Regions from separate parts of the Serratia sp. AS12 genome, predicted to be linked through region 1. Evidence: predicted binding sites of a transcription regulator. Region 1 holds the regulator's gene; the other holds the start of a gene.

Region 1 (9,103 bases):
GACGGATGAAGGCGAGCAGTATTTGATTTTCTACTGTGCGGTGGCGCTGCGGCGCATCGGCGATGGCTACCCGCTGTCGGACTTTGACGTTGAAGACGGCGATGACGCGGTGCGCAAGGTGTCCACCTGGCTGGCGGGGGAACTGCGCAAGGCCAGCGGCAAAGAGGTGTCGATGGCGGAAGAGGCCTACCTCAGGGTGAATATTGCCGCGCGCCGGGTGCAGGACGTGCAGCCGACCGAGATCAACGCCGACGACGAAGAAGCGCTGGTGGACTACATTTTGTCGTACATCAACGCGCACTATAACTACAACCTGCAGGGTGACCACCAACTGCGGGCTGACTTGCTCACCCATATCAAGACCATGATTACCCGGGTGAAATACCAGATTAATATTCCCAACCCGCTATTGGCCAATATCAAGCAACACTACCCGATGGCCTATGACGTGACGCTGGCGGCAGTATCGAGCTGGGGAAAATATACCCCTTACACCCTGAGCGAAAACGAAATCGGCTATCTGGTGCTGCATATCGGCGTTGGGTTGGAGCGGCACTACAACATCGGCTACGAGCGCCATCCACAGGTGATGCTGGTGTGCGATACCGGTAACTCAACGGTGCGCATGATCCAGGCGCAGATTGCGCGCAAGTACCCGCAGCTGGTGATGACGCGCATCGTTTCGCTGCGCGATTACGAGGTACTTACTCATATCGACGAAGATTTTGTCATTTCCAACGCGCGGGTCAGCGAAAAGAACAAACCGGTGGTGGTAATGTCGCCGTTTCCTACCGACTACCAGTTGGAACAGCTGGGTAAACTGGTGCTGGTGGATCGCACCAAACCCTACATGCTGGAGAAGTTCTTCGACGCCGCGCATTTCTGGGTGGTGAACGAGCCACTGACGCAGGCGGAGCTGTTCCGGAAAGTGTGTGTTCAGTTGGAGCGGGAAGGGTATGTCGGTGACGATTTTTACCCGTCGGTAGTGGAGCGCGAAGCTATAGTGTCGACCATGCTGGGTGAAGGTATTGCACTGCCGCACTCGTTGGGATTGCTGGCGAAAAAAACCGTGGTGATGACGCTGCTGGCGCCGCAGGGCGTGGTGTGGGGCGACGGTGAGATCGCCCACGTGATTTTCCTGCTGGCGATCAGCAAAAGCGACTACGAAGAGGCGATGGCGATTTACGATCTGTTCGTCACTTTTGTACGCGAACGTTCGATGAGTCGCCTGTTGGGCAGCGATAATTTCGACAGTTTCAAGGCGGTGGCGCTGGACTGTTTAAGCCGGATTTAAGCCGTGCGAGCACCTCAGGGGGCGAATATAGTCGTCCATTTGCACAAGAAACAAGCTGGATGGATTTACAGGGATTTGCTGCAGAATTTGGAATTCGGCTCGCAAAGCGGCGTGTGGCCTTAATAGTGCTGAAGGGGACTGGGCATTGGGGGAGTGGCGGTTATTAACGCGCCAAGAAAGGCGCGTTTATCAGGCTTCTTACTACAGGCTAGTCTTCATCAAACCCGGAATTAATCAGTTCAATCACCGCATTCAGCGCTTTCACTTCGTCCGGGCCGGTGGCTTCCACTTCGATGTGCCGCCCCTGTGCGGAGTCCAGCATCAGCAGCGCAATCACGCTGCTGGCTTCGGCCTCGGTGCCGCTGTCGTTACGCAGCATCACTTCGGCGTCAAAACTCTGCACCAGCTCGAACAACTTCATCGCCGGACGAGCGTGCATACCGAGTTTGTTTTTGATTTCAACCGTTTGCTTGACCGTCATTGTTTACGTTTTTCCAGCGTCCGGTGGCGCGATTGCACATTCTTGCCGCGTGAGCGGAAGTAGTCGGCCAGCTGTTCGGCTACGTAGACGGAACGGTGTTTACCGCCGGTACAGCCAATCGCCACCGTCAGGTAGCTGCGATTGTTGGTTTCCAGCATCGGCAGCCACTGTTCCAGATAGCTGCGCGTCTGGTAGATAAAGTTGTGCACTTCAGTGTGACGATCGAGGAACGAGGCGACCGGTTTATCCAGGCCGGTCATCGGGCGCAGTTTCGGATCCCAGTGCGGGTTCGGCAGGAAGCGTACGTCGAATACGTAATCGGCGTCGATCGGGATGCCGTGCTTAAAGCCGAAGGATTCGAACACCATGGTCAGTTCGCGCTCGCGTTTACCCAGCAGACGGGTACGCAGCATTTCAGCCAGCTCATGCACCGACATTTCCGACGTGTCGATGAGCAGATCGGCCCTTGAGCGCAACGGCTCAAGCAGATCGCTTTCTTCATCGATCGCGCTTTCCAGCGACAGGTTCTTGGTGGAGAGCGGATGCAGGCGGCGGGTATCACTGTAGCGGCGAATCAGGGTATTACGGTCGGCGTCGAGGAACAGCAATTGTGGAGAAAAGCAGTCCGGCAATTGGGTCATCGCATATTCAAACACTTCCGGCGATTCCGGCATGTTACGCACGTCGATGCTTACCGCTGCGGATATGTTGCGTTCCGCCAGCGTATTGGCAAGCTGCGGCAGCAGTACCACGGGCAGGTTATCAACGCAGTAAAAACCCATGTCTTCCAGCGCCCGCAAGGCGACGGATTTCCCTGAACCGGAACGGCCGCTGACAATCATCAGCACCATGTGGCAACTCCCCCTGGCATCTCAGTGGCGTTTATCGCCACCGTTAGAAACTTTATTATTCCGGCCTGAGCCGAAACCCATCATAGCTAAACAGTATCGTTATCCTGGCTGGAAGTCACGCCAGCCGGGCGTTACTCGGTAATGATCTGGTAAAGCTCTTCGTCGCTTTGCGCCGAGCGCAGGCGACGGCATACGGTTTTGTCGGCCAGGCGCTTGGCGACCAGCGACAGGGTATGCAAATGGGTTTTACATTGGTCTGCCGGCACCAGCAAGGCGAACAGCAGATCGACCGGCTGGTTATCAATGGCGTCAAAGGCAATAGGTTGGTCGAGACGGATAAACACGCCAACGGCCCGCAGTGTGTCCTCTTCCAGTTTGCCATGGGGAATGGCGATACCGTTGCCGATACCGGTACTGCCCATGCGCTCCCGGGTGAGAACCGCGTCAAACACCACCTGCGACGGCAGGTTGAGCTGTTTTGCAGCCAGTTCGCTGATAATCTCCAAAGCCCGTTTCTTGCTGGTGCAGTGTACCGAGCTTTTGGTGCACTCGATGTTTAACACCGAGCTTAATTGCATTGTTTCGTTGTTCATCTCATCTTCACTTAAAACCACACCATCAAGTTGCCTTGTGAGGTGATTTTTCGCCTTGTTTAACCCTGATGGCTTATCGGCGCGGTACCATACCCGTCATACTTGAAGCTGCCTCTGTGTTGGCTGTGCTTACTTACCCGAATCACTTACCTGTGTAAGTTCGTGGGATAAGCGCTCATGCCACTTCGATGCAACGTCAATTATTCAGAGTAATACAGGTAACGCGCCGACGACCTGGGCTATGTTTGAGCCGTGCCCGCTGACGGAAACGGCCCAGAATGTCAGTGTTGTTTCAGTTTGTCTTTATGTTTGTTCAATTGACGCGCCAGTTTGTCGATCAGGGCGTCAATTGCGGCATACATGTTCTCGTCTTCCGAGGTGGCATGCAACTCGCCTCCATTCACGTGCACCGTCGCTTCTGCGATCTGCTGCACTTTTTCCACGCTAAGCACGACATACACCTGATTTATGCGGTCAAAATACTGTTCGAGCTTGGCGAACTTGGTATTCACGAACTCGCGTAAAGGTTCGGTGATTTCGATGTGGTGTCCGGTAATGTTGAGCTGCATAGTGTCTTCCTTCTCTATTGAGGTCAAACCAACTGTTTACGCTGGTTGGACGGCGGGATGGACAAAGACTCTCGGTACTTGGCGACGGTACGCCGCGCCACGATGATCCCCTGATCGGAGAGCAGGGTGGCCAGCTTGCTGTCGCTGAGCGGTTTAGCGGGGTTTTCCGCCGCAATCAATTTCTTCACTAACGCCCGGATCGCCGTAGAGGAAGCTTCGCCTCCGCTGTCGGTATTCACATGGCTGGAGAAGAAATATTTCAACTCGAAAATGCCGCGCGGACTGTGCAGAAACTTCTGCGTGGTGACACGTGAGATTGTCGATTCATGCATCTCCACGGCCTGAGCGATATCCGCCAGCACCATGGGCTTCATAAATTCAGCACCCTGTTCAAAGAACGCCTGTTGCTGCTCGACGATGCAGCGCGTGACTTTCAGCAAGGTGTCGTTACGGCTTTCCAGGCTCTTGATCAGCCATTTCGCTTCCTGCAGATTGCTGCGGATATACTGGCCGTCACTGTCGTTACGCGCGCTGCTGCCCATGGCGGCGTACTGCTGGTTGATCTTCAGCCGCGGAATGCTGTCGGCGTTGAGCTCTACCGTCCAACTGTCCTGTACCTTGCGTACCAGCACGTCCGGGATCACGTATTCTGACTCGCCAGTATTGATCGACTGGCCCGGGCGCGGATCAAGAGACTGAATCAGCAGCATCGCTTCTTTCAGTGTATCTTCTTTTAGCCGGGTTGTTCGCATCAGGCTGCGAAAGTCGTGATTGGCCAACAGAGCCAGATGTTCGCTGATGATCAGGCGCGCTTCAGCCAGATAGGGCGTATCTTTTGCGTATTGGGAAAGCTGGATCAGCAGACAGTCGCGCAGATCGCGCGCGGCGACGCCAACCGGATCAAAACGCTGCACGCGCTTCAAAACCGCTTCGACTTCGTCCATTGTCACACTCTCGTCACCCATGCTCTCCAGAATATCTTCCAGCGGTACGGTGAGATAGCCGGTGTCGTCGACGGCGTCGACTATCGAGGTGGCAATGGCGATATCGGTATCGGAGAATGGCGTGAGATCCACCTGCCACATCAGGTAATCCTGCAGCGTCTGGGTGGTTTCGCCCTGATAGACCGGCAACTCATCATCGCTGTAATCGGTGCCGGTGCCGGACGGTGTACCTGCGGTGTAGATTTCGTCCCAGGTGGCGTCAAGCGGCAGCTCTTCGGGCATGTCCTTTTGTTCCAACGCCTCGCGGGTATCCAGCCCTTCGGTCTCGGTACTCTCTTTGGCGTCGATTTCTTCGTGCAGATCGGTCTGCTCAAGCAGGGGATTGCTCTCTAACGCCAGCTGTATCTCCTGCTGGAGCTCAAGCGTGGACAACTGCAGCAGGCGGATAGCCTGCTGGAGCTGGGGGGTCATGGCCAGTTGTTGGCTGAGCCTGAGTTGCAAACCTTGCTTCATAATCTTCAGTCTACTTCCGTTAACAGTCGTCCATCAGGACGCGCCGGCACTCAGAGGCGGAATTCTTCGCCCAGATAAACGCGTTTCACCTGCTCGTCAGCCAAAATGGCATCCGGCGTGCCGTGAGCAATCAGTTTGCCTTGGCTGACGATATAGGCACGTTCACACACGTCCAGCGTTTCGCGCACGTTGTGGTCGGTGATCAGCACGCCCAGGCCGCTGTCACGCAAGTGCTCGATAATTTTTTTAATGTCGATAACGGAAATGGGATCAACCCCGGCGAACGGCTCATCCAGAAGGATGAATTTCGGGTTAGCCGCCAACGCACGGGCGATCTCCACACGGCGGCGTTCGCCACCGGACAACGCCTGGCCCAGGTTATCGCGCAGATGGGAGATATGAAACTCTTCCATCAGCTCAACCGCACGGTCCGCACGCTGCTCGCTGCTGAGATCCTCGCGGATCTCCAGGACAGCCATCAGGTTGTCATACACGCTCAGGCGACGGAAGATCGACGCTTCCTGCGGCAAATAGCCAATGCCGCGACGCGCACGGGCGTGCAGCGGCAGCAGGCTGATATCTTCTTCGTCAATCACGATACGGCCGGCGTCACGTTGAACGATGCCGACCACCATGTAGAAGGTGGTGGTCTTGCCGGCGCCGTTTGGCCCCAGCAGGCCGACGATCTCGCCGGATTTCACTTTCAGGCTGACGTCTTCAACAACTTTACGGCCTTTGTAGGCTTTCGCCAGGTTTTCTGCGATGAGTGTAGCCATAAGTGATTAGTTACTCTTCTTTTGCCCGTTTTTGTCTTGCAACTGCGACGGTACCAGAACCGTAGTCACGCGTTTGCCTTTATCGCTGAACGCCTGCATTTGCTGCTGTTGCACCAGATAGGTGATGCGATCGCCCTTCACGTTGCTGTCGAGCTGTTCCAGATAGGCGTTCCCGGTCAGGGTCACCAACTGCGACGCCACGTCGTAACGGACCTTCTGCGCATGGCCTTTTACCGGCTTGCCGCTGTCTTGCATCTGGTAGAAGGTGACCGGATTGCCAAAGGCTTCGATATAGGTTTTGTTCTGATCGCCGCCTGGGCGGGTAACGACCACTTTATCCGCTTTGATATCGATGGTGCCTTGCTTGATCACCACGTTATCGGTAAAGGTGCTGACGTTGCTCTGCATATCCAGAGACTGTTTCAGCGAGTCGATGCTCACCGGTTGGTTGGAGTCAGATTTCAGCGCCCATGCGGGTGCGCTGGCGGCCAAAATGAGGCTTCCGATCAACAGATTACGGCGTTGTTTTTTGGTTTTGAATTTCATAGTTGGTCTTAACCTTATCAATCAGCTCAGCGGTTTTGGCCCGCAGGTTCCCACGCATTTTCATGCCGTTCGAGGTAAAGTTTGTCCCGTAGAGGGTCACTTCATCATCCGAAGCGACATCCTGGGTCACCAGATTCACCTGAGCATTGTCCGTTTTAATTTTTTCCAGCTGTGAGGTGGTGGTCAGGCTGTTCACCTCAACGTGGCCGTAAAGATACAGCATTCTGTCTTTAGTCAGTTTGGCGCGATCGGCGCGAACTGACCAGGTGGCCACTGCGTTTTCATCAAACAGCGTCATCACCGGCTGGGTAAACCAGCTTAATTCATCGGCGGTATAATACTTCACGTCTTCCGCCACCAGCTTGTAACTCAGCTTACCGGCCGGATTGTACACTATGGTGACCGTGTGCTGGCTCTGATAAGTCGGGTCCTGATCGTTAACGGGGCCTGGAACCGCATCATCACTGAAATCAGTCATGTTCCAGCCAATCAACGCCAAGGCGATCACCGCCAAAAGGAGGGTGATCCAAAGTTTGGTTTTGCTCATATCGACAGCCCTTTGGCGTCCTCCAGCTTATTCTGCGCCAACAGTATAATGTCGCACAGTTCGCGCACTGCGCCACGGCCGCCGGCAATACGGGTAACATAGTGGGCTCTTGGCGTCAGCAACGGATGTGCATCCGCAACGGCGACCGCCAGGCCAACCTGAGCCATCACCGGCCAGTCGATCAGGTCATCGCCGATATAGGCCACCTGATCCGCGTTTAACGACAGTGTATCCAACAGTTCGCGGAAGGCCAAAAGCTTATCGGACTGCCCCTGATACAGATGGGTGATGCCGAGGGTTTTCGCCCGATCTTCCAGTAGTTTGGCTGAACGGCCGGTGATAATTGCCACGTCGATATCCGACGTCTTCAGGCAGCGAATGCCATAACCGTCGCGCACGTTGAACGCTTTTAATTCTTCGCCGTTGTTGCCCATAAAAATCAGGCCGTCTGACAGCACGCCGTCGACATCGCAAATCAGCAGGCGGATTTTGCCGGCACGCGCCATGACGTCTTGTTCTACAGGCCCGTAGCAGGTTTCAACCAGACTCATTGAGTTCTATTCCTTTAATTAAACGACGCCGGCGCGCAGCATGTCATGCATATGTACCACACCCAGCAATTGGTCGCCATCGGCAACCAGCAGCGCGGTGATATGGCGCTGTTGCATCAGGTTCAACGCATCGACCGCCAGCAGGTTCGGGCGCACCCGCACGCCGCCGAGCGTCATGACATCGACGATCCGGGCTTCATTGAGGTTGATGCCCATATCAAATATCCGCCGCAGGTCACCATCGGTAAAGATACCGGCGATTTTCATCAGATCGTCGCAGATGACCGTCATGCCCAGGTTTTTGCGCGTGATTTCCAGCAACGCGTCGCGCAGCGATGCATCGGCGCTGACGTGCGGGATTTCGTCGCCGCTGTGCATGATGTCGCAAACGCGCAGCAACAATCTGCGGCCCAGGGCGCCACCGGGGTGCGACAGTGCAAAATCTTCCGGCGTGAAACCGCGGGCTTTCAGCAATGCCACCGCCAGCGCATCACCCATCACCAGGGTCGCGGTGGTGCTGGTGGTTGGTGCCAGGCCAAGCGGGCAGGCCTCCTGCGGCACCTTGATGCACAGGTGAATATCCGCCGCTTTACCCATCGAACTTTCCGGGTTGTTGGTCATGCAGATCAGCGGGATTTGCTGGCGCTTCAAGACCGGGATGAGGGCCTGGATCTCGTTGGACTCACCGGAGTTGGAAATGGCGAGCACGATATCTTGTGCCGTCACCATGCCGAGGTCGCCGTGGCTGGCCTCCGCCGGATGAACAAAGAATGAAGGCGTGCCGGTGCTGGCGAAGGTCGCGGCAATCTTGCAACCAATATGCCCGGATTTACCCATGCCCATCACGACCACTTTACCGCAACAGCCGGCGATCAATTCGCAGGCGCGGGTAAAGTCTGCATTGATGTACCGATCGAGCTGGGCCAGCCCGTCACGCTCAATCTGCAGCACTTCTTTGCCTGCCTGTTGAAAATCAAAGCCTGGTTGCAACTGAATGTTCGACATGCTCATTCCTATCGGTTTAGCCGAAAGTACTGAAAGGATTAAAAAACAGCACCGCAAGATACGCAATAAAGCCACATAATAACAGAGCGCCTGCCAGATGACCGATGCGATGTTTTCGCCCGATGCACAGGGCGCTGAGCACAATGCTGACCGCCAGCATGACCCAATAATCGCGGTGGAAGGCGGCAGGATCGACACTGCCCGGGGACAGCAGGGCGGGAACGCCCAGCACGATCACCGTGTTGAAAATGTTGGAGCCGATGATATTACCAATCGCCATATCATCCTCACCCTTTAGTGCCCCGGCGATGGATGTGGCCAACTCCGGCAGGCTGGTGCCGATGGCGATGAGGGTCAACCCGACCACCAGTTCGCTCATGCCAAAATAATGCGCAATTACCGTGGCGTTATCGACCACCATTTTGGACGACAG
Region 2 (9,103 bases), 550 kb from region 1:
AGCGCGTGGCAGGAATATCCTTCGAAAGAGGGTGAGAAATAGGCGGCAGGTTTAACCTGCCGCCTTTTTTCTTTGTCCGCTTTCTGCTAGATTCCGCCGCAATCGTATAGCATCTCTATACTGAATCTACATACCTAAGAGCGTACGCTATGAACCAGCCATCAAAAGCACCTCGCGCCCCACGCAGCAGCGCGGCGACGTCGAAATCAAAAAAGAAAAGCCGTGTGGAGCTCGATCAGGAAGCCCGTGAACGCAAGCGCCTGAAGAAACGCCGTGGTCTCGCTTCCGGTTCTCGCACCCAGGTTGAGTCTGCTAATCAGAAAAACAAGGCCGGGGCACAGGTCAAAGATCCGCGTATTGGCAGCAAAGTGCCGGTAGCGCTGGTGGCTGAAGCTAAACCAAAAGCCAAACCGCAGCCTAAGCCGAAGGCCGAAGCCAAACCACGCCTGTCGCCGGAAGAAGAGCTGGCGAAACTGGAAAATGATGAGCGTTTGGATGCGCTGCTGGATCGTATCGACGACGGCGCGACGCTGAACGCCGAAGACCAGGCTTACGTTGACCAGACGCTGGATCGCATCGATGCGCTGATGGAGCAATTGGGCATTGAGCTGGGCGACGACGAAGACGATGAAAAAGAAGAAAAGCAGGAAGACATCCTGAAACTGCTGAAAAGCGGTAACCCGAAAGACGTATTTTAACGTGCAATGTGGCCGATCCTGGTAATAGCCCTACTCTTGATGTGTTATCTGCTGTGGTTATTCGGTAAACTATGGCGGCTGTCTAAACGTAAAACGCGTTTTCGCAGCGCTTCCGCGGCCAGACAGCGTAGACAACTGCCCATTTCCCGGCCCGGTAGGAAAAAATATCGGAAGGAGTGAGCATGTCAGAGCAGGCAATCGTCTGGGATCTGGCCCTGATCCAGAAATATAACTATTCAGGGCCGCGTTACACCTCATACCCCACGGCGCTGGAGTTTAACCAGGGCTACGACGAAGCGGCGTTTCAACGCGCCGCGGCGCGTTATCCTGAACGTCCGTTGTCACTGTACGTACATATTCCGTTCTGCCATAAACTCTGTTATTTCTGCGGTTGCAACAAGCTGGTGACGCGTCAGACCCACAAGGCTGATGAGTATCTGGCGGTGCTGGCACGTGAAATCGCCGAGCGTGCCCCGCTGTTTGCCGGGCGTAAGGTTGGCCAGATGCACTGGGGCGGTGGTACGCCCACCTACCTAAGTAAGTCGCAAATCAGTAGATTGACGGCGATGCTACGGCAACACTTTGATTTCTTGCCCGATGTGGAAATGTCGATCGAGGTTGATCCGCGTGAAATTGAACTGGACGTACTCGATCATTTACGCAGCGAAGGTTTCAACCGCCTGAGCATGGGAGTGCAGGACTTCAATAAAGAGGTTCAGCGGCTGGTTAATCGTGAGCAGGATGAAGAGTTTATCTTTGCCCTGATCGCCCGCGCCAAGGCGCTGGGATTTAACTCCACCAATATCGATCTTATTTACGGGCTGCCAAAACAGACGCCGGAGAGTTTTGCTTTCACCCTGGAGCGGGTGGCGGAGCTAAGCCCGGACCGCCTAAGCGTGTTCAACTATGCGCATTTGCCGAGTCTGTTCGCCGCACAGCGCAAGATCAAGGATGCCGACTTGCCAAGCGCACAGCAGAAACTGGATATCCTGCAACAGACCATCGCTTCCCTGACCGAGTCCGGTTATCAGTTTATCGGCATGGATCACTTTGCTCGCCCGGACGATGAGCTGGCGGTAGCCCAGCGCGAAGGCAAACTGCACCGCAATTTCCAGGGCTACACCACCCAGGGCGACAGCGATCTGTTGGGATTGGGCGTTTCCGCCATCAGCATGTTAGGCGACAGCTATGCGCAGAACCAGAAAGAGCTGAAGACCTATTACAGCAGCGTTGAGGCGCAGGGCAATGCGCTGTGGCGCGGCTTGACGATGACGGAAGACGATTGCCTGCGACGTGAAGTGATTAAAACGCTGATCTGCAATTTCCAGTTGGGTTATCGCGCGATAGAACAGCAGTTCGCCATCGACTTCGCCGCTTACTTTGCCGAAGACCTGCAGTTGCTTGCGCCGTTTGAACGCGATGGGCTGGTGGAGCGTGATGAACAGGGAATTCGCGTAACCCCGCGCGGTCGTTTGCTGATCCGCAATATTTGCATGTGCTTTGATCTCTATCTGCGTCAGCAGGCGCGCACTCAGCAGTTCTCGCGGGTGATTTGATGCATAAAAAAACGGCCGCTGATGCGGCCGCTTTTTCAACTGAAGAAATTAATCAGTGCTGCGCACAGCACCGCAGCAACGGCTGCCTGCGGTGTGTGGCTGGCGGAAGAGCCAAGCTCTGCGCTTTGGGAAATAAATACGATGAATGAGTCCAACATCCTGAGCCTCCAGAGTGTGCGACCCGATCATACTGCGACCATGCAGGCTGTAAAGCCTGAAATAGCCGTTTTTTTGTGCGCTTGATTGTGTTTTTTATAATCAATTACGCAAACTATTCCATTCCCAACTCTTTCAATTTCCGCGTTAAGGTATTGCGGCCCCAGCCCAGCAGCCGGGCGGCTTCTTGCTTATGCCCCTGAGTGTGACGCAGCGCGGTAGTGAGCAGCGTACGCTCCATCTCCGGTTGTGCTTCCGACAACAGGTTTTGATGACCGGAACGCAGGGCGCGATCGGCCCACTGCGCCAGCAGCGTAGCCCAACTGTCCGGCAGGCTGTGGCCGGCGGCTTCCGGTGCGGAGGTTTCAAACAGTTCGCTCGGCAGATCCTGAATTAACACTTCCTGTCCGGCGGCCATCACGGTTAACCAACGACAGGTATTTTCCAACTGGCGCACGTTCCCTGGCCATGGCAGGCGGGTCAGCGCGGTTTCGGTTTCCGGATGCAGATTCTTCGCTTCAACGCCCAGCTCTTTTGCCGCTACCTGCAGGAAGTAGCGCGCCAGGCGCGGGATATCCTCCCGGCGCTCGCGCAGCGGCGGCAGGTGCACGCGGATCACGTTCAGGCGGTGGAACAAGTCCTCGCGGAATTTGCCTTCCTGTACCCGCAGCTCCAGGTTTTGGTGCGTGGCGGCGATGATACGCACGTCCACCTTCACCGGCGCATAACCGCCGACCCGGTAGAATTGACCGTCTGCCAGCACGCGCAGTAAGCGGGTTTGAACGTCCAGCGGCATATCGCCGATTTCGTCCAGGAACAGCGTGCCGCCGTCTGCCTGTTCAAAACGGCCCTGGCGGATCTGATTGGCACCGGTAAAGGCACCTTTCTCATGGCCGAACAGTTCGGATTCGATCAGATCTTTGGGGATCGCCGCCATGTTCAGCGCGATAAACGGCGATTTGGCTCGCGGGCTGTGGCGATGCAAGGCATGGGCCACCAACTCTTTGCCAGTCCCGGATTCGCCGTTGATCAGCACGCTGATCGACGAGCGCGACAGGCGGCCGATGATGCGAAACACATCCTGCATCGCCGGCGCTTCGCCGATGATGTCCGCCGCCGGATCGTTGGCCGGCTGGCTACGCGCCGGCTGCTGTTGTTCCTGATAATGGCTGATGGCGCGTTCGACCAGCGCCACCGCTTCGTCGATATCAAACGGCTTGGGCAGGTAATCGAACGCCCCTTGCTGATAGGCGCTGACGGCGGCGTCCAGATCCGAATGCGCGGTCATTATGATGACCGGCAGCATAGGGTGGCGCTGCTTGATCTGCTTGAGTAACGCTAAACCATCCATACCCGGCATGCGGATGTCAGACAGCAACACGTCGGGAGTTTGCGTGGCCAATGCTTCCAGCACTGCATTGCCACTGTCGAAGGTGGCGCAGCTTACACCCGCTCCAGTGAGCGCGCGTTCAAGCACCCAGCGGATGGAGCTATCGTCATCGACGATCCAGACTATCCCTCGTTGCATAGAAAACCTCACTGGCGAATAGGCAGGTAAACCGAGAATTCGGTATGCCCTGGCCAACTGTTAAATTCAATTTTTCCGCAATGCTGATCGATAAGATTACGGGCGATGGATAAACCCAGGCCGGTACCGCCTTCGCGGCCGCTGACCATCGGGTAGAACAGGGTGTCCTGTAACTGCGCCGGTACGCCGGGGCCGTCATCTTCTATATCGATGCGTGCCGCCAATCGGTAGCGAGTGCCGTGCAGAGTGATCTGGAACGCGGTGCGGGTGCGCAGCGTGATAGTGCCACCTTCAGCGCCCAGCGCCTGCAGGGCATTGCGGGTAATGTTCAGTAATACCTGTTCGATCTGGTCCGGGTCGTGCGCCATTTCCGGCAGGCTGGGGTCATAGTCGCGCACCAGCGTCACGTTGTCCGGTTTCTCCAGCGACACCAGTTGACATACTCGTTCCGCCACCTGATGAATGCTCTGGGTAATGTGCTGGCCGGGCCGCTGAGGCCCCAGCAGGCGATCGACCAGGTTGCGCAGGCGATCGGCCTGTTCAATGATCACTTTGGTGTATTCGGTCAGCGCCGGATCGGGGAGTGCCTTGGCCAGCAATTGCGCCGCGCCGCGCAGGCCGCCAAGCGGATTTTTGATTTCATGTGCCAGGCCGCGGACCAGATCGCGGGCCGCCACCTGCTGGGCGTGTTGCAATTGTTCCTGGCTCAAACGGCGTTGGTTATCCATTGGCGCCAGCTCAACCAGAATAAAGCCTTCAGGCAGAGCCTGAGCGGTCAGGGAGAGGATATGCGCACGGCCGTCAACCACCAGGGTCACTTCGCTATCGGTAAAGCCCTGGCCGGCCCGCAGGCTCTCACGCATCAGATCGACGTTCAGCGAGAAATAGCCGAGCAGCTCGGGTAGCGGTGTACCGAAAAGTTTACGGGAACTTTGCGCCAGCAGTTGTTGTGCTGCCGGATTGGCGTAATGAACCGCCAGATCATCATCCAACAGCAGGATGCTGTTGATGAGAGAATTGAGGATCTGCCCAGCATCGGGCAGCTTGCCAGTTGCCATACAGCAGACTCCTGCACCTTTTTAGTGCATCTATGCTACTCCATCCGTGATGCGAGCGGTATGGAATAGTGTTGCAGAAAATACGGTGGAGAAAAAAACCCATCCGAAGATGGGCTGAAAGTTTCCACGGCAACAAAAAAACGACAAATAAAATTTGGTGCGCCATCCGCAGATGGCGCGGTAAAGGCTTAAACGCTGTAGTACAGTTCGAACTCAACCGGGTGTGGCGTCATGCGAACGCGGTCCATTTCTTCTTTACGCAGGTCGATGTAAGCGTCGATTGCGTCGTCGGTGAATACGCCGCCACGGGTCAGGAACTCGCGGTCTTCGCTCAGTGCAGCCAGCGCTTCGTCCAGAGAGCCTGCAACTTTTGGAATTTCAGCTTCTTCTTCCGGTGGCAGGTCATACAGGTTTTTGTCCATGGCATCGCCAGGGTGGATTTTGTTAATCACACCATCCAGGCCTGCCATCAGCAGAGCCGCGAAGCACAGGTATGGGTTAGCCGCTGGATCCGGGAAACGGGCTTCGATACGGCGCGCTTTCGGGCTGGCAACCACTGGGATACGGATGGAAGCGGAACGGTTACGGGCTGAGTAAGCCAGCATGACCGGCGCTTCGTAGCCTGGGACCAGACGCTTGTAAGAGTTGGTGGTCGGGTTGGCCAGGGCATTGATCGCTTTAGCGTGCTTGATGATACCGCCGATGTAGAACAGGGCAGTTTCAGACAGGCCGCCGTATTTGTCGCCAGCGAACAGGTTAGTGCCGTTCTTGGACAGTGACATGTGGCAGTGCATACCTGAGCCGTTATCACCGTACATAGGTTTCGGCATGAAGGTCGCGGTTTTGCCAAATGCGTGAGCCACGTTGTGAACCACGTATTTGTAGATTTGGATTTCGTCGGCTTTCTTGGTCATGGTGTTGAAGCGGGTTGCCACTTCGTTCTGACCTGCGGTTGCCACTTCGTGGTGGTGCGCTTCGACCACCAGACCCATTTCTTCCATGGTCAGGCACATGGTAGAACGGATGTCTTGTGAAGAATCGACCGGAGGAACCGGGAAGTAACCGCCTTTTACTGCCGGACGGTGGCCTTTGTTGCCGCCATCGTATTTGGTGCCGGAGTTCCATGCGCCTTCGATATCGTCGATAGCCACGTGGGAACCACGGATGCTGCTGCCGAAACGAATATCGTCGAACAGGAAGAACTCAGGTTCTGGCCCGAACAGCACGGTATCCGCGATGCCGGAAGAGCGCAGGAAGTCTTCTGCACGCTTGGAGATGGAGCGCGGGTCACGGTCGTAGCCCTGCATGGTGCCTGGCTCGAGAATGTCGCAGCGAATAATCAGGGTGGATTCTTCGAAGAACGGATCCAGCACCGCAGTGCTGGCGTCTGGCATCAGCACCATGTCAGATTCGTTGATGCCTTTCCAGCCGCCGATCGAGGAGCCGTCAAACATTTTACCTTCTTCGAAGAAGTCGGCATTCACCTGATGAGCAGGGATGGTGACGTGTTGCTCTTTACCCTTGGTGTCAGTGAAACGCAGGTCTACGAATTTCACTTCATGCTCATTCAGCATCGTCAAAACGTGTTCAGCGGACATACTTAACTCTCCCGGATTTATTATTGTCGTCGTCGTGGAACGAATCTGTGGAACTGGCTGTTTTTGCCTTGAATAGACTAAAGCGAAAACTGTGCCAACTTTGCAAAAGCGCTTTAATCGCCTTCCTGCGCGGGTTTTGCACAGAATCAGTATGCACCATCAGTGACGCATTGCACTTATATGGTGCAAATAACGTGGCGTGGGGCACCGTAATGGTGCAAAAGTGCACCAACTGCTGCTTTTTGCACCGTGAAAGGGATCACAAACTGACCTGTACACAGTTGTTTATAAGAGACTGTTGTGATCTTGTTTAGTACCTCGCTTAATACGTGTACAATAGCGCGCTATTTCTAATGCCTGAGGCAAAGCTGTGATCGAAAATTTGCGTAACATCGCCATTATTGCCCACGTTGACCATGGTAAAACCACCCTGGTTGATAAGCTGCTGCAACAATCCGGTACTTTCGGAGAGCGTGTAGAAGCCACCGAACGCGTAATGGACTCCAACGATTTGGAGAAAGAGCGTGGGATTACCATCCTCGCAAAAAACACCGCCATTAATTGGAAAGACTACCGCATCAACATCGTGGATACCCCAGGACACGCCGACTTCGGCGGCGAGGTTGAGCGTGTGATGTCAATGGTTGACTCGGTGCTGCTGGTTGTGGATGCAATGGATGGCCCAATGCCGCAAACCCGCTTCGTGACCAAAAAAGCCTTCGCTAATGGTCTGAAGCCGATCGTGGTAATCAACAAGGTTGACCGTCCGGGCGCGCGTCCTGACTGGGTTGTTGATCAGGTCTTCGACCTGTTCGTTAACCTCGACGCGACCGATGAGCAACTCGACTTCCCAATCATCTATGCTTCTGCATTGATGGGTATCGCGGGCACCGACCACAACGAGATGGCGGAAGACATGACCCCGCTGTATCAGGCGATCGTAGACCACGTGTCTGCGCCGCAGGTTGAGCTCGAAGCGCCGTTCCAGATGCAGATCTCTCAGCTGGACTACAACAACTACGTTGGCGTTATCGGTATCGGCCGTATCAAGCGCGGTAAGGTTAAACCTAACCAGCAGATCACTATCATTGATAGCGAAGGCAAAACCCGTAACGGTAAAGTGGCTAAAGTTCTGACCCACATGGGTCTGGAGCGTATCGAAGCTACCGTGGCTGAAGCTGGCGACATTATCGCTATCACCGGTCTGGGCGAGTTGAACATCTCTGACACCATCTGCGACACCAACGCCGTTGAAGCGCTGCCGGCACTGTCTGTTGATGAACCGACCGTAACCATGTACTTCAACGTCAACACCTCTCCGTTCTGTGGTAAAGAAGGCAAGTACGTGACTTCACGTCAGATCCTCGACCGTCTGAACAAAGAGCTGGTGCACAACGTGGCACTGCGCGTTGAAGAAACCGAAGATGCTGACGCATTCCGCGTATCGGGCCGTGGTGAACTTCACCTGTCGGTTCTGATCGAAAACATGCGTCGTGAAGGTTTCGAGCTGGCGGTTTCCCGTCCTAAAGTTATCAACCGTAAAATCGATGGCCGCATGCAAGAGCCATTCGAGAACGTGACGCTGGATATCGAAGAACAGCACCAGGGTTCAGTCATGCAAGCCATGGGTGAGCGCAAAGGTGACGTTAAGGACATGATCCCAGACGGCAAAGGTCGTATTCGCCTGGATTACCTGATCCCTGCGCGTGGCCTGATCGGCTTCCGTACCGAGTTCATGACCATGACTTCCGGTACCGGTCTGCTGTACTCCACCTTCAGCCACTACGACGATGTACGCCAGGGCGAAATCGGCCAGCGTCAGAACGGCGTGCTGATCTCTAACGGCCAGGGTAAAGCGGTAGCGTTCGCCCTGTTCGGTCTGCAAGATCGCGGCAAGCTGTTCCTGGGCCACGGTGCGGAAGTGTATGAAGGCCAGATCATCGGTATTCACTCACGTTCCAACGACCTGACCGTAAACTGCCTGACCGGTAAGAAGCTGACCAACATGCGTGCTTCCGGTACTGACGAAGCCACTACTCTGGTTCCGGCTATCAAGATGTCTCTGGAGCAAGCTCTGGAATTCATCGATGATGACGAACTGGTAGAAGTAACGCCAACGTCCGTACGTATTCGTAAACGTCACCTGACGGAAAACGATCGTAAGCGTGCAAGCCGCGGTCCTAAAGACGCTTAATCGCTGACTTAGTCTGCAATGCTTAGGGCGCGTTCTGCGCCCTGAGTTTTTTCCTCTGCCTTTCCCTATTTCTGCCGCGCGCTATGCGCTTTTCCGCCTGCTCTCTGTTCAGCCCCCCCTTTTCCCGCTACAGTGAAATCTCACCGGCCCATCAGGAGAGGACTATGCTGTATATCTTTGATTTAGGTAATGTGATTGTCGATATCGATTTCAAACGTGTACTGGGTGTATGGAGCAATTTGAGTGGCACGCCGCTGGCGGTATTGTCCGAGCGTTTCACTCTGGGTGAGTTGTTCCAGCAGCATGAGCGCGGTG

What was found. The regulator sigma-54, encoded in region 1, starts transcription at its own class of promoters, with help from an activator protein. The targets are predictions, from matches to a motif close to GTTGGCACANNTTTCGCTNT.
Region 2: the regulator sigma-54 is predicted to act here: its motif matches at 6,674-6,693, upstream of glnA (glutamate--ammonia ligase).

The regions. Positions count from the first base shown of each region.
Region 1 covers NC_015566.1:4,823,431-4,832,533, reverse strand. Annotated here, with positions in the region: gene SERAS12_RS22360 (transcription antiterminator) at 1-1,294, shown strand, start outside; gene npr (PTS phosphocarrier protein NPr) at 1,503-1,775, opposite strand; gene rapZ (RNase adapter RapZ) at 1,772-2,626, opposite strand; gene ptsN (PTS IIA-like nitrogen regulatory protein PtsN) at 2,758-3,219, opposite strand; gene hpf (ribosome hibernation promoting factor) at 3,501-3,788, opposite strand; gene rpoN (RNA polymerase factor sigma-54) at 3,812-5,245, opposite strand; gene lptB (LPS export ABC transporter ATP-binding protein) at 5,296-6,021, opposite strand; gene lptA (lipopolysaccharide ABC transporter substrate-binding protein LptA) at 6,028-6,567, opposite strand; gene lptC (LPS export ABC transporter periplasmic protein LptC) at 6,536-7,114, opposite strand; gene kdsC (3-deoxy-manno-octulosonate-8-phosphatase KdsC) at 7,111-7,665, opposite strand; gene kdsD (arabinose-5-phosphate isomerase KdsD) at 7,684-8,670, opposite strand; gene SERAS12_RS22305 (calcium/sodium antiporter) at 8,687-9,103, opposite strand, start outside.
Region 2 covers NC_015566.1:5,370,679-5,379,781, reverse strand. Annotated here, with positions in the region: gene yihI (Der GTPase-activating protein YihI) at 150-698, shown strand; gene hemN (oxygen-independent coproporphyrinogen III oxidase) at 881-2,254, shown strand; gene SERAS12_RS26365 (YshB family small membrane protein) at 2,290-2,412, opposite strand; gene glnG (nitrogen regulation protein NR(I)) at 2,526-3,938, opposite strand; gene glnL (nitrogen regulation protein NR(II)) at 3,947-4,996, opposite strand; gene glnA (glutamate--ammonia ligase) at 5,185-6,594, opposite strand; gene typA (ribosome-dependent GTPase TypA) at 6,965-8,788, shown strand; gene yihX (glucose-1-phosphatase) at 8,953-9,103, shown strand, end outside.